DNA from 4 places in the Methylovorus glucosotrophus genome. Region 1 is predicted to be linked to each of the others. Evidence: predicted binding sites of a transcription regulator. Region 1 holds the regulator's gene; each other region holds the start of a gene.
What was found. The regulator sigma-54, encoded in region 1, starts transcription at its own class of promoters, with help from an activator protein. The targets are predictions, from matches to a motif close to TGGCACNNTTCCTGCT.
Positions count from the first base shown of each region.

Region 1 (3,117 bases):
TGAGCTCTGGCTTGGGCAGGCTGCGCAAGTAATCCATCTCGGCACAGCCCAACACCTGCACGCGGTTGGGGTGTACAAAATTCAGGTGCCCGATCAGTGCCAGCGAGGGCTTGGTCACCGTTTCACTGGTGAGCAGGTTTTCACCGCCATTCAGCCCGGAAACCCAGGTGAGCTTGAGATTGCGGCGCATATCCCGGTAAAGCTGTGCAACACTGATGGTAGCCATATGATTACCTTATGTTCGGCAGGGACAAGGCAACTGGCGGTACGTAAGACAACACGCCTTTGCCTTGTCCCCGGTTTAGACCTTTATTCCGCAGCCGCCTGGTGCTTGAGGGCACCGTTGGCCTTGTGATGGTCGCTTACTTTTTCCTTGTGCTTCAGAACCTGGCGATCCAGCTTGTCAGCCAGCGCGTCAATCGCGCCGTACATATTTTCACCGCTGCTTTCGGCATGGATATCGTGACCCGGCACATGAATGGTGGCTTCCACTTTCTGCGCCAGCTTCTCTACGCTCATGGTGACTTTGACGTCAATCACATGGTCGAAGTGGTTACTCACGCGCTCAAGCTTGCTCTGCACATATTCGCGCAGGGCTGGGGTAACGTCGAGATGGTGTCCGGTGAGATGCAGGTTCATGATTTACTCCTTCAGGTAAAACGCAGATCAAAGCGATCTGCGCTGGTTGGCCGCGGGTATCTGCAAAGACTCGCGGTATTTGGCAATGGTGCGACGAGCAACCACGATGCCCTGTTTACCCAGGATATCCGTGATCTGGTTATCCGACAGCGGCTTTTTCGGGTTCTCTTCGCTGACCATTTGTTTGATCAGGGCGCGTATGGCAGTGGCGGAACAAGCGCCCCCGGATTCGGTAGCCACATGGCTGCCAAAGAAATATTTAAGCTCGTAAACACCGCGTGGGGTGAGCATGTACTTGCGCGTGGTGACGCGTGACACCGTGGATTCGTGCAGGCCCAGCTCATCGGCAATCTCGCGCAGCACCAGGGGGCGCATGGCGACCTCGCCGTGCTCAAAGAAATTGCGCTGGCGATCCACAATCGCCTGAGAAACGCGCAGGATGGTGGAGAAGCGCTGCTGGATGTTCTTGATCATCCACTTGGCTTCCTGCATCTGGCTCATCAGGTATTGGCTCGAGCTTTCGCGATTGCGCTTGAGGATGCCGGCATACAGCTGGTTGATGCGCAGCTTGGGCACGACTTCGTCGTTCAGATGGGCCAGCCAGACACCTTTGATTTTCTTCACCACGATTTCGTGCTGAATGTAATGATCAGACGTGATTTTGCTGAATTCACCACCTGGGCGGGGATTGAGTTGCAGCACCAGCTGTTGCACTTCGCGCAATACATCATCGTCGCAGGCCAGCAATTTTTTCAGTTTTGCGTAATCGCGGGCTGCCAGCAGGGGCAAGTGCGTTTCGGCAACCTTGATGGCGAGATCCACATAAGGCGTATCTGGTGGCAAGGCGCGCAATTGCAAGGACAGGCACTCTGCCAGATTGCGCGCGCCTATGCCGGGTGGGTCCAGGTTCTGGATATGCTTGAGCGCCGTCTGCAACTCCAGCATGTCGATTTCGAGTTCCGGCGGCAGCATGTCGGCCAGCTCTTCCAGCGACTGCTCCAGATAACCGTCGTCGGTAATGGTATCGACCAGCAGCATGGACAAGGTCTGGTCGCGCTCGGACAGTGGCAACAGCTTGAGCTGACCTAGCAGATGATCGCGCAGGCTGAGGCTGACCGCTTCCTGGTAGCTGAAATCATTGTCATCGTCATTGCCGGAGCTGCTGTCTTCCCAGCGGTTACTGCCGCTGCTGCTGCCGAATTCAAAATAGTCATCGCCACCAAATTCATCCTGGCGGGGAGCTTCCTCCGGTGTGGCGGCCACGCTGGGCTCAGGGGCTACTGGCGCTGCAATGAAGTTGTCGGGGATTTCCAGCGGTTCTTCGATCTTGTCAGCGCGTTCCAGCAATGGATTCGCCTGCAGCAGGGTTTCCAGCTCCTGATTGAGCTCCTGCGTGGATAGCTGCAACAAACGGATGGACTGCTGCAGTTGCGGAGTCAGCGCCAGGTGTTGCGAAAATTTGAGTTGTAAGCTTTGCTTCATACGTGGGGGCCGCCAAATGTGTGCTTAGAGGCGGAAGTCCTTACCAAGATACACTTCTCTTACGCTATCGTTGTGAATAATTTCGCTGGGCTTGCCTGCCGCGAAGACGCGTCCTTCATTGACGATATAGGCGCGGTCGCAAATACCTAATGTTTCCCGCACGTTGTGGTCGGTGATCAGCACGCCGATATTGCGTTCGGTCAAAAAGCGGATGATCTTCTGAATGTCCAGCACGGCGATGGGGTCGATGCCGGCAAATGGCTCATCCAGCAGAATGAAGCTGGGGTTGGTGGCCAGGCAGCGGGCGATTTCAACGCGGCGGCGTTCACCGCCGGACAGGCTGACCGCCATGCTGTTGCGGATATGCGTGATATGCAGTTCCTGCAGCAGCGATTCCAGCTGGTTCTCCATCTGTTCTGGCGCCAGTTTCTGCAACTCCAGAATCGCCATGATGTTTTCGGCCACCGTCATCTTGCGGAAAATCGAGGGCTCCTGCGGCAGATAGGCGAGGCCCAGGCGCGCACGACGGTGTATGGGCAGACGGCTCAGATCCTTGCCATCCAGCAGAATGCGCCCATCATCCAGGGCCACCAGACCTACCATCATGTAAAAGCTGGTGGTCTTGCCTGCGCCGTTGGGGCCCAGCAAGCCTACCACTTCGCCGCTATTGAGTTGCAGCGAAATATCCTGCACCACCGTGCGGGATTTATATTTCTTGCGCAGACCTTCTACGATTAATTGGCTCATGTTTACTCAGGTATATCGTGTTGCACGCCAGACTGACGGATTGTCAGCATGGCAGGTTAATTGGCCGTCGCGCCATCGGTGCCAGCCGGTTTTTTCTTGGGCTGAATAACGGCACGTACACGCCCGGTCGGCGTGGCAGGCGTTGCTGCCTGGCTACCACCGCCAATCACCTCGGCATATTCGGCATTGGCGTCATACATGATGTAGTCACCATGCACGATGTCATCGCCTTTTTTAACCCAGGCCTTG
Region 1 is NZ_VMSE01000002.1:144,702-147,818, forward strand. Features, by position in the region: gene hprK (HPr(Ser) kinase/phosphatase) at 1-226, opposite strand, end outside; gene hpf (ribosome hibernation-promoting factor, HPF/YfiA family) at 310-639, opposite strand; gene FNL37_RS11655 (RNA polymerase factor sigma-54) at 667-2,121, opposite strand; gene lptB (LPS export ABC transporter ATP-binding protein) at 2,146-2,868, opposite strand; gene lptA (lipopolysaccharide transport periplasmic protein LptA) at 2,925-3,117, opposite strand, start outside.

Region 2 (3,117 bases), on a different contig from region 1:
GTGGCATGCGAACGGCTCAAGCGGCCAATCGCGCGAAATACCTCCTGCATGGCCGGGGCCTGGCCAATGATTTCGGGTGTCGCTTCTGGTGTAACGGCTTCCGTGGCCTGACGCATGCTTTCTTCAACGGCGCGCCGGATGATCTCAATCGCCTGATCTACATCAAAAGGCTTGGCCAGATATTCAAAAGCGCCACCCTGAAATGCCGCAACGGCACTTTCGAGATCGGAGTATGCCGTCATGATGATGACAGGAATCTCAGGCAGGCGTTTTTTCACCTCATCAAGGAAGTCGAGGCCAGAACCGTTGGGCATGCGAATGTCGCTGACAATCACTTGTGGTTCTTCCCGGGTAAGCGCATTGAGTGCCTCGGGCACGGAGGCAAAGGTCTTGAAATCCATGTCGGTGCGCGCCAGCGCTTTTTCAAAGACCCAGCGTATCGATTTGTCGTCGTCAATAATCCAGATAGGTTTCATAGCTTGCCTGTGTGTTTAAAATCGTTCATGTGTTCTACGTGAGTTTACTGCTTGGCAATAAAGCCTTTCATGGCGGTCGTTTCGATGGGTAGCAGAATGGTGAAACAGGTTTTGCCTGGTTCGCTCTCGCATTCAATCATGCCGTGATGCTGGGTGATGAATGTCTGTGCCAGCGTCAGCCCGAGGCCGGAGCCACCTTCGCGGCCGGAGACCAGTGGGTAAAAAATGCGGTCGCGGATATCAGGAGGAATCCCAGGGCCGTTGTCGATAATCTGCAGGCGTATCGCCACCCGGTAGCGTTTCTTGGCTAACGTTACCTGCCGTTCGGCGCGGGTGCGTAGTGTGATCTGCCCCGTCCCCTGCATGGCCTGTGCAGCGTTGCGGGCGATATTAAGTACGGCTTGTATCAGTTTCTCACGATCGCCAATCAGCTCGGGCAGGCTGGTATCGTAGTCGCGCTTTACCATAATGGCTTTGGGTGACTCCGCCAGCAACAGGCTGCGCACGCGCTCGAGCACTTCATGGATGTTGGTTGGCTCGTATTTGGGAACCCGGTGCGGCACCAACAAGCGATCCATCAGCGACTGCAGGCGATCCGCTTCTTTGATGATGACTTGGGTGTATTCGCGCAAATTGACCTGTGGCAGTTCATGCTCCAGCAATTGTGCCGCCCCGCGCAGTCCGCCCAGCGGATTACGGATCTCGTGGGCAAGATTGCGTAGCAGCTCAGCGTTCGCTTGCTGCTGGATGAGCATGCGTTCCTCGCGCGCAATGCGCAATTGTTGATCCATCTGCTGGAACTCAAGTACCAGGCAGGCCGGATTCACATCCACCGGGGTCACCGTGCAAGTGACAGCGACAGAACTTTGGCGCATGGTGGTGATGAGAAACTCATGTTCGCGAAATGGACTGCGATTGCTGATCGCATTTTCCACCGCTGAATGCAGGATTTCGCATTCTGGAAATACCTGAAAAATATCCAGCCCGGTAATCTGTTTGGCGCTTAATGCAAACAGGATTTCAGCCCCCGGATTGGCATATATGACCTTGCGGGAATCATCCAGCAGGATGACGGCAGTGGCGAGATGTTCGAGACCAGCGAATGTGGGAGGAATAATATGTACCATGGCAGTGGTTAAGCAAAAGCCAGGCCAGAGCATGGCGTCAAGGCGGTGAAAAAGCGTTGCATAAGATTGACCTTAAGGATGTTGAATCTGCATCTTTAACACGCAACACCATGAAAATTCAGCTTATTTCATGCCATTGAGCTCTTTTTGCAGCAGCTTTACATTGTTTTCGTGCGTGTCGACATCGGCTTTCAGCCGGCGCATTTTTTCTTCAAATTTTGTGACGTTTCTCCAGGTCTTGCCATCGGCAGTGCGATACACCTCTGGGTTCGCGCTGCCTTCGTTATAAGCTTGCCTTGCTTCTTCCAGCGCTTTTTTCTCAGTGGCGAGTTCATCCTGCAAAATCTGCCGGCGGGTATCATCCCGGCGGGTTTGCGTGCTCCTGTCTACCTTGGGAAAGTCCGAAGGCGTAGGCGTTCTTGCCCGCTCTTTTTTGCCTGAGGGCACGGGCAAGGCATTGTCGCCTTTCAGGAAAAGCTGGCAATTCTTGTAGAGGGTCCGCGTTTTGGCGTCCGTGAATGTCGGTTGGCCCGACTCATCAACGCATTTATAGATATCGGCCGCTTGCACCGTCAATCCAGCTAGCAAGCCGCAACACAGCAATAGAAATTTCATGCATTGAGTTTAGATGAGAAGCCACGAGGTGGCAACGCACGCCAGTTAACAGGTGCGCAAGAGTGGCAGGCAATAAAAAAGGCGGGTTGCCCCGCCTTTTTTAACATGCTGTGATTAGCAGCTGTAGTACATGGCGAACTCGATAGGATGCGGTGTCATGCGCATTCTGGTGACTTCTTCCATCTTCAATGCGATGTAGCTGTCGATCCAGTCATCGGAGAACACACCACCACGGGTGAGGAACTCGCGATCCTTGTCCAGATATTCCAGTGCTTGTTCCAGCGAGGAGCAAACGGTTGGGATCGCTGCATCTTCCTCAGGAGGCAGATGGTAGAGATCCTTGGTTGCTGGCTCACCTGGGTGAATCTTGTTCTGTACGCCGTCCAGACCAGCCATCAGCAGGGCGCTGAATGCCAGGTATGGGTTGGCAGTAGGATCAGGGAAGCGAGCTTCAACGCGGCGAGCCTTGTCGGAGTGCACGAAAGGAATACGGATCGAAGCTGAACGGTTCTTGGCAGAGTAGGCCAGCTTAACTGGAGCTTCAAAGCCTGGAACCAGACGCTTGTAGGAGTTGGTGCCTGGATTGGTGATCGCATTCAGCGCGCGAGCGTGCTTGATGATACCGCCGATGTAGTAAAGGGCGAACTCGGACAGGCCAGCGTAGCCGTTGCCTGCGAACAGGTTCTTGCCATCTTTCCATACGGATTGGTGCACGTGCATGCCGGAACCGTTGTCGCCAACGATAGGCTTAGGCATGAAGGTGGCGGTTTTGCCGTAAGCGTGAGCGGTGTTCAGCACCACGTACTTCAGCAATTGGGTCCAGTCGGCACGTTGTACCAGAGTGCTGAACTTGGTGCCGATTTCACATTGACCAGCCGTTGCCACTTCGTGGTGGTGCA
Region 2 is NZ_VMSE01000001.1:460,279-463,395, forward strand. Features, by position in the region: gene ntrC (nitrogen regulation protein NR(I)) at 1-476, opposite strand, end outside; gene glnL (nitrogen regulation protein NR(II)) at 521-1,603, opposite strand; gene FNL37_RS02080 (DUF4124 domain-containing protein) at 1,727-2,218, opposite strand; gene glnA (type I glutamate--ammonia ligase) at 2,333-3,117, opposite strand, start outside.
Region 2: a site for sigma-54 is predicted at 1,615-1,630, ahead of glnL (nitrogen regulation protein NR(II)). Genes of this name have one in related genera too.

Region 3 (3,117 bases), 120 kb from region 1:
TTTCATATCGCGCATTACAAGCCCACCGCCGACAAAACCGATGCGCGGCAGCCTTTGCATTTACTCACCGGACGCCTGCGCGACCAGTGGCATGGCATGAGCCGCACCGGCACCGTGGCCCAGCTGTTCAACCATGTGGATGAGCCAGTGATTTCGCTCAACCAGCAAGACATGGAGCGGCGCCAGATCAAGCCCGGCGACCTGGTCAAGGTCAGCAACAAACGTGGCAGCCTGACATTGCGGGCGCAACCATCCGATGAGATCCAGCCGGCGCAGAGTTTTATTCCCATGCACTGGGGCAGCCAGTTCATGAGCGGGCTGGGCTGCAATGCGCTGATGCCATCGGCGTTTGACAAAATCTCACGCCAGCCCGAACTCAAGCACACCGCGGTCAAGCTGGAGAAAGTCGAGCTGCCATGGCAGATGACCGTGATGCGCAACTGTGACGATATGCAGTTGCTGGAGGCGATTCGCCGCCTGCTGCCCGGTTTCGACTATGCGAGTTGTGGGCTTTATGGGCGCGGCAACGGCATGGTCGTGCTGCAAGCCGCCCATCATGCAGCCCCCGATGCCGCGGTGATAGATGCGCTGGATGCACTGCTTGGTATGACAGAAGGTGCACCCATGCTGAATTATCAGGATGCACGGCGCGGTATCAGCAAGCGTATTCTGGTGGAGCCCGACGTCGCGACCGGTCGCCAGCAAGTGGCCGGTGTGCGGCTGATAGGCGAAACCCTGGCCGCCGAGTGGCTGCGCGAAGTCATGACGGAAGGCCAGTTCAGCGATGAGCTCAGGCGCTGGGCGCTGGCGCCATTGAGTGCGCCACCCACCGGCCAGAGGAGTCGCGGCAAGATTGTATGCAATTGTCTGAATGTGGCAGAGAACGAAATTATTGATACCATACAGATGGGCGCTGATTTCATTACCCTGCAAAACAAGCTGAAATGCGGTACGCAATGCGGTTCCTGCGTGCCCGAACTGAAAAAACTGGTACAACTGCACGGCAGAACTGCCGCTTAACCATAAGGACAATCCATGAAATTCGTTTACATCGGCCTGCTGCTGGCCGCCCTCACTCCTTTCGCCCATGCCGCCGACAGTGAGGCGCAAGACATCACCGGCACCACCGACAAGGGCGAGAAAGTCGTGCTCCACCCCAACGGCCGCTGGGAATTCGTGGATACGGCAAAAGCAGCTGAAGCCAAGGAAATCGCCAAGCAGTTCCCGGAAAACCAGGGCTGTCCATCTAATATGCAAGGCGGCTTCCTCGGCTTTGGTCGTTGCATTCCGCAAGGCGACAAGGATTACAACCGCGGCTCCATGAGCGGCAAGGGTCGTTAAGCCATTCCTGATAGGTGCTCTTTGAAATAGCGTTCATTTTTTAAAGAGCACGGTTTATTTCCTCGATCCAGCGCATACTAAAAGCCAAGTTAGCCTTCACTCCCGGTGTGCGCTGGGCTGAAGCAGTACCACGCTATTCCCCCACAGCCTGAAAACAGGCTCAGCAGTCGTTTGCTGGCATGGTTCATGCTGGTATTCATGGCCGTGGCAGGTCATGTTGGCCTGCCATCTGAATAAGTCCAAGAACGTTCGTGACCCAAAGATTCATGACCCAAAGATTCGTGACTCAAGACTCGTGAACTTAAGAACAGTTGTGAAGGATTCGCATGGCCATACGCGTTGCATTGCACCACAAGACCAGCTACACCTTTGATCGCCTGGTTAATCTCTCTCCGCATGAAGTACGGCTCAAGCCCGCGGCCCACGCCCGCACGCCGGTGTTGTCGTACTCGCTGACGGTAAACCCGGAAAAGCACTTCATCAACTGGCAGCAGGATCCCTACGGCAATTACATTTCACGCTTTGTGTTCCCGGAAAAAGTCACCCAGCTGGACTTCACAGTGACGCTGGTGGCCGATATGACGGTCATCAACCCCTTCGATTTTTTCGTGGAAAAATACGCCGAGCAGTTTCCTTTTGCCTATACCGAACAACTGGAATACGAACTCGCGCCCTACCTGAAAGCGGAACCGGCAGGCCCGAGGCTGGCCAAGTGGCTGGACGACACGCGCAGCCAGCTATTGGGGGCACCACTCAGCATTGCCAATTTCCTGGTGGCCATCAACCAGCGTCTGCAAGGCGATATCGGCTATCTGGTGCGCATGGAGCCCGGCGTGCAAACGCCGGAAGAAACGCTGGAAAAACGCAGTGGCTCCTGCCGCGACAGCGCCTGGCTGCTGGTGCAGATACTGCGCCACCTTGGCCTGGCGGCACGTTTTGTCTCCGGCTATCTGATTCAGCTCACCGCCGACATCAAGGCGCTGGATGGGCCCAGTGGCACCGAGGTGGACTTCACCGATCTGCATGCATGGACCGAAGTGTATATCCCCGGCGCCGGATGGATAGGCCTGGACCCGACCTCCGGCTTGCTGGCAGGCGAAGGCCATATTCCGCTGGCGTGTACCGCCATGCCCGCCTCGGCCGCGCCGGTAACCGGCTTTACCGATATCGCAGAAGTTACGTTTCACCATGAAATGAGTGTCACGCGCATACACGAAGACCCGCGCGTCACCAAACCCTATAGTGAAGAAGACTGGGAAAAGATAGACCAGATAGGTCAGCAGGTAGACCGTGATCTGCAAAAGCAGGATGTGCGGCTGACACAGGGCGGCGAGCCCACCTTTGTATCGATCGATGACATGGACGGCCCCGAGTGGAACACCCAGGCACATGGCGACAAGAAACGTGAGCTCGCAGGCAAGCTGGCGCTGCGGCTGAAAGAGCGCTTCAGCCAGGGCGGGCTGCTGCATTATGGCCAGGGCAAATGGTACCCGGGCGAGCCTTTGCCGCGCTGGGCCATCAATATGTACTGGCGTGTGGATGGCCAGCCCATGTGGAACGATGCCTCGCTGTTTTCCAGGGATGGTCAGCCGGAGAATTACGACGTAGCCGAGGCAAGGCTTTTTGCCACCAGCCTGGTGGAAACATTGGGTCTGCCCCCGGCCTGCATGATAGAAGCGTATGAGGATGTCATGCAGCAAGCCTTGCTGGAGCAACGCCTGCCGGACAATGTTGACCCCCTGCAGGCCGACCTTGCTGCCAGCGAAGAACGCAAAC
Region 3 is NZ_VMSE01000002.1:265,100-268,216, reverse strand. Features, by position in the region: gene FNL37_RS12385 (nitrate reductase) at 1-1,020, shown strand, start outside; gene FNL37_RS12380 (hypothetical protein) at 1,036-1,341, shown strand; gene FNL37_RS12375 (transglutaminase family protein) at 1,668-3,117, shown strand, end outside.
Region 3: a site for sigma-54 is predicted at 1,517-1,532, ahead of FNL37_RS12375 (transglutaminase family protein). Genes of this name have one in related genera too.

Region 4 (3,117 bases), on a different contig from region 1:
TCGCCAGCTGGTACCTGATTATCGTGAAAGGCATCCAGTCCCTGCGCCTGCGTGCAGCGTCGCGCAATTACAGTCAGCGTTTCTGGGATGCCAGCTCGCTGGAAGTTGCTATCCGTGAAAACGGTGTCTCCACTCCGATGTCGCGCCTTGCCAATCAGGCAGTCGAAGCCGCAGAACATCATCAGCGTCACGCTTCCAAGCGCTTGGCTGATGCCTGCAATCAGGATGAATTTGTCGCACGCAGCATGCGTCGCGTTATCAGCGATGAGGGTGCGCGGCTGGAAAACGGCTTGACCATCCTGGCATCGGTCGGCAGCGTGTCACCCTTCGTTGGTCTGTTTGGTACCGTATGGGGTATTTACCACGCGCTGGCCAGCATCAGCATGAGCGGTCAGGCGACCCTGGATAAGGTGGCAGGCCCGGTAGGTGAAGCGCTGATCATGACGGCATTTGGTCTGGCCGTGGCGATTCCTGCAGTGCTGGCTTACAACGCGCTGGTGCGCAACAATCGCGTGCTGATGGCGCAACTGGACAGCTTTGCCAACGATCTGCATGTGCTGCTGACCACGGGTGCTCCGCTGACTCATGGCAATACGCCAGGAGAAAGCGCACTAAAGCCCCAAAGTCACCTTAAAGAGGTGACAGCATGATAGGTTCAGGCAACGGTTTTGGCTCGGGCAGCCATTCTGCCCCGATGGCCGAGATTAATACCACGCCGCTGGTGGATGTGATGCTGGTGCTGCTGGTGATCTTCATCATCACCGCGCCTTTGCTGACCCACGCTGTACGCATTGACTTGCCGCAAGCCAGCAGCCAGCCTCTTCCAGAAAAACCCGAGTCCTTCACCATCTCGATTGATAACGCCGGGCAGATTTACTGGAACGATACCCCGCTGGTAGAAGGCGAGCTGGTGCTCAAGCTGGAGCAGGCTTCCAAGAAAGAGCCGCAGCCTGATATCAATCTGCGTGCCGACAAGGAAACCCGCTACGAAGTCATCGCCAAGGTGATGGCAGATGCCAAGAATGCGGGCGTGCAAAAGCTGGGGTTTGTTAGCGAGCCTGCTGCAAACTAATCTCTGTCTGCTGTCTCTTGCATTAACAAAACCCCGTCTCTTGACGGGGTTTTGCTTTTGGGCTGTCCACATTCGCACATTAAACGGGCTTGTTTTTTGCTAGACTAGATGACAAGTCGTCACTGTGCGCTGCGCGCCTGCTGGTATTTTGAGCGGATTTTCCTGCCTGGGAATGTCATCTCCAGATCACGGTGGGCCGTTAGCCTGTACTGAATCTCCAGATATATGACAGGAATCTAACCGCCATGATAAGTTCAAATGCGTCCCAGCCCTCCGAGTTCACTCCCACCGTTACTACTGAAAAAACCCCGATAGCACAGGCTTTACAGAACCACCTGATATTTTCGGCATTCAAAACCAGTGCAACGGCAACGCCTCGTGACTGGTATGCCACGACCGCCTATACCGTTCGCGACCATGTGGTGGAACGCTGGGTCAAGACCTCTGAGGCTTATCAGGAGCGTGACCCCAAGCGCGTGTATTACCTCTCTCTGGAGTTCCTGATTGGGCGTATGTTGTCCAATGCTGCCCTAAATCTGGGCATAGCACCGGAAGTGAGCGAAGGCCTGCACGCGCTGGGGCGCGATATGGAGCAGGTGGTGGAGATGGAAACCGACGCTGCGCTGGGTAATGGCGGCCTGGGGCGTCTGGCCGCCTGTTTCCTTGATTCCATGGCCAGCATGGATATCCCCGGCACTGGCTATGGCATTCGCTATGAATACGGCATGTTCCGCCAGTCCATCAGCCATGGTCAGCAGATCGAAAATCCGGACAACTGGCTGCGCTACGGCAATATCTGGGAATTCCAGCGCCCCGAGAGTACCTATATCGTGCGGTTCTTCGGGCATGTGGTGGAGTTCCCCACCGAGCAGGGCATTGAATATCACTGGGTGGATTCCGAGGCTGTTGTCGCCATGGCCTATGATGTGCCGATTCCCGGCTATGGTACGGAAACCGTGAACAACCTGCGTTTGTGGTCGGCCAAGGCTACGCGTGAGTTTGACCTCATGCATTTCAACGATGGCAATTACGAAAAAGCCGTGGAAGAGCGCAATGCCACCGAGAATATCTCCAAGGTGCTTTATCCAAATGACACCTCGGTCTCAGGCAAGGAGCTCCGCCTCAAACAGCAGTATTTCTTTGTCTCCGCCTCGATTCAGGACATCCTGCGCCGTTTCCTTGCCAATCATCACGACTGGAACATGCTGCCGGAAAAAGTGGCGATTCAGCTGAACGACACCCATCCGGCGATTGCCGTGGCCGAAATGATGTATCAGCTGGTCGATGTACACCGGCTGGAGTGGAGCCATGCGTGGAAGCTGGTGGTCAAGATTTTTGCCTACACCAACCACACGCTGATGCCGGAAGCGCTGGAGACCTGGTCGGTTGATCTTTTCGGCCGTCTGTTGCCGCGCCATCTGGGCATCATTTACAAGATCAATCATGAATTTTTGCAGATGGTGAATCACCGCTTCCCCGGCGATACCGATCTGCTGAGCCGCGTATCCATCATTGATGAAACCCACGGCCGCCGCGTGCGCATGGCGCACCTGGCCGTGATCGGCAGTCACACGGTCAATGGCGTTGCCGCGCTGCACAGCGAGCTGCTCAAAACCACCTTGTTTGCCGATTTCAACCGGATTTATCCCGGCAAATTCATCAACATCACCAATGGCATTACTCCGCGCCGCTGGCTTAACCAGTGCAATCCAGGGCTCACCGCCTTGCTTGCCAAGGTGATAGGCGAGGGCTTTCACAAAGACCTGAGCAAGTTGCAGGGCATCGTGCCCCTGGCCGAGGATGCCGATTTCCGTCAGGCATTCCGCGAGATCAAGCTACAGAACAAGATCCGCCTCGCTGCCCGCATTACCAAGCTCACGGGCATCAGCCTCAACCCCAATAGCCTGTTCGATGTGCAGATCAAGCGCATACACGAATACAAGCGTCAGCTGCTTAACATGCTGCATGTCATCACCCTGTACAACCGCATCCGTAGTGGCAAGGCCGAGAGCATTACGCCGCGCACGGTGATTTTTGGGGGCAAG
Region 4 is NZ_VMSE01000001.1:1,157,157-1,160,273, forward strand. Features, by position in the region: gene FNL37_RS05455 (MotA/TolQ/ExbB proton channel family protein) at 1-650, shown strand, start outside; gene FNL37_RS05460 (ExbD/TolR family protein) at 647-1,072, shown strand; gene FNL37_RS05465 (glycogen/starch/alpha-glucan phosphorylase) at 1,318-3,117, shown strand, end outside.
Region 4: a site for sigma-54 is predicted at 1,158-1,173, ahead of FNL37_RS05465 (glycogen/starch/alpha-glucan phosphorylase). Genes of this name have one in related genera too.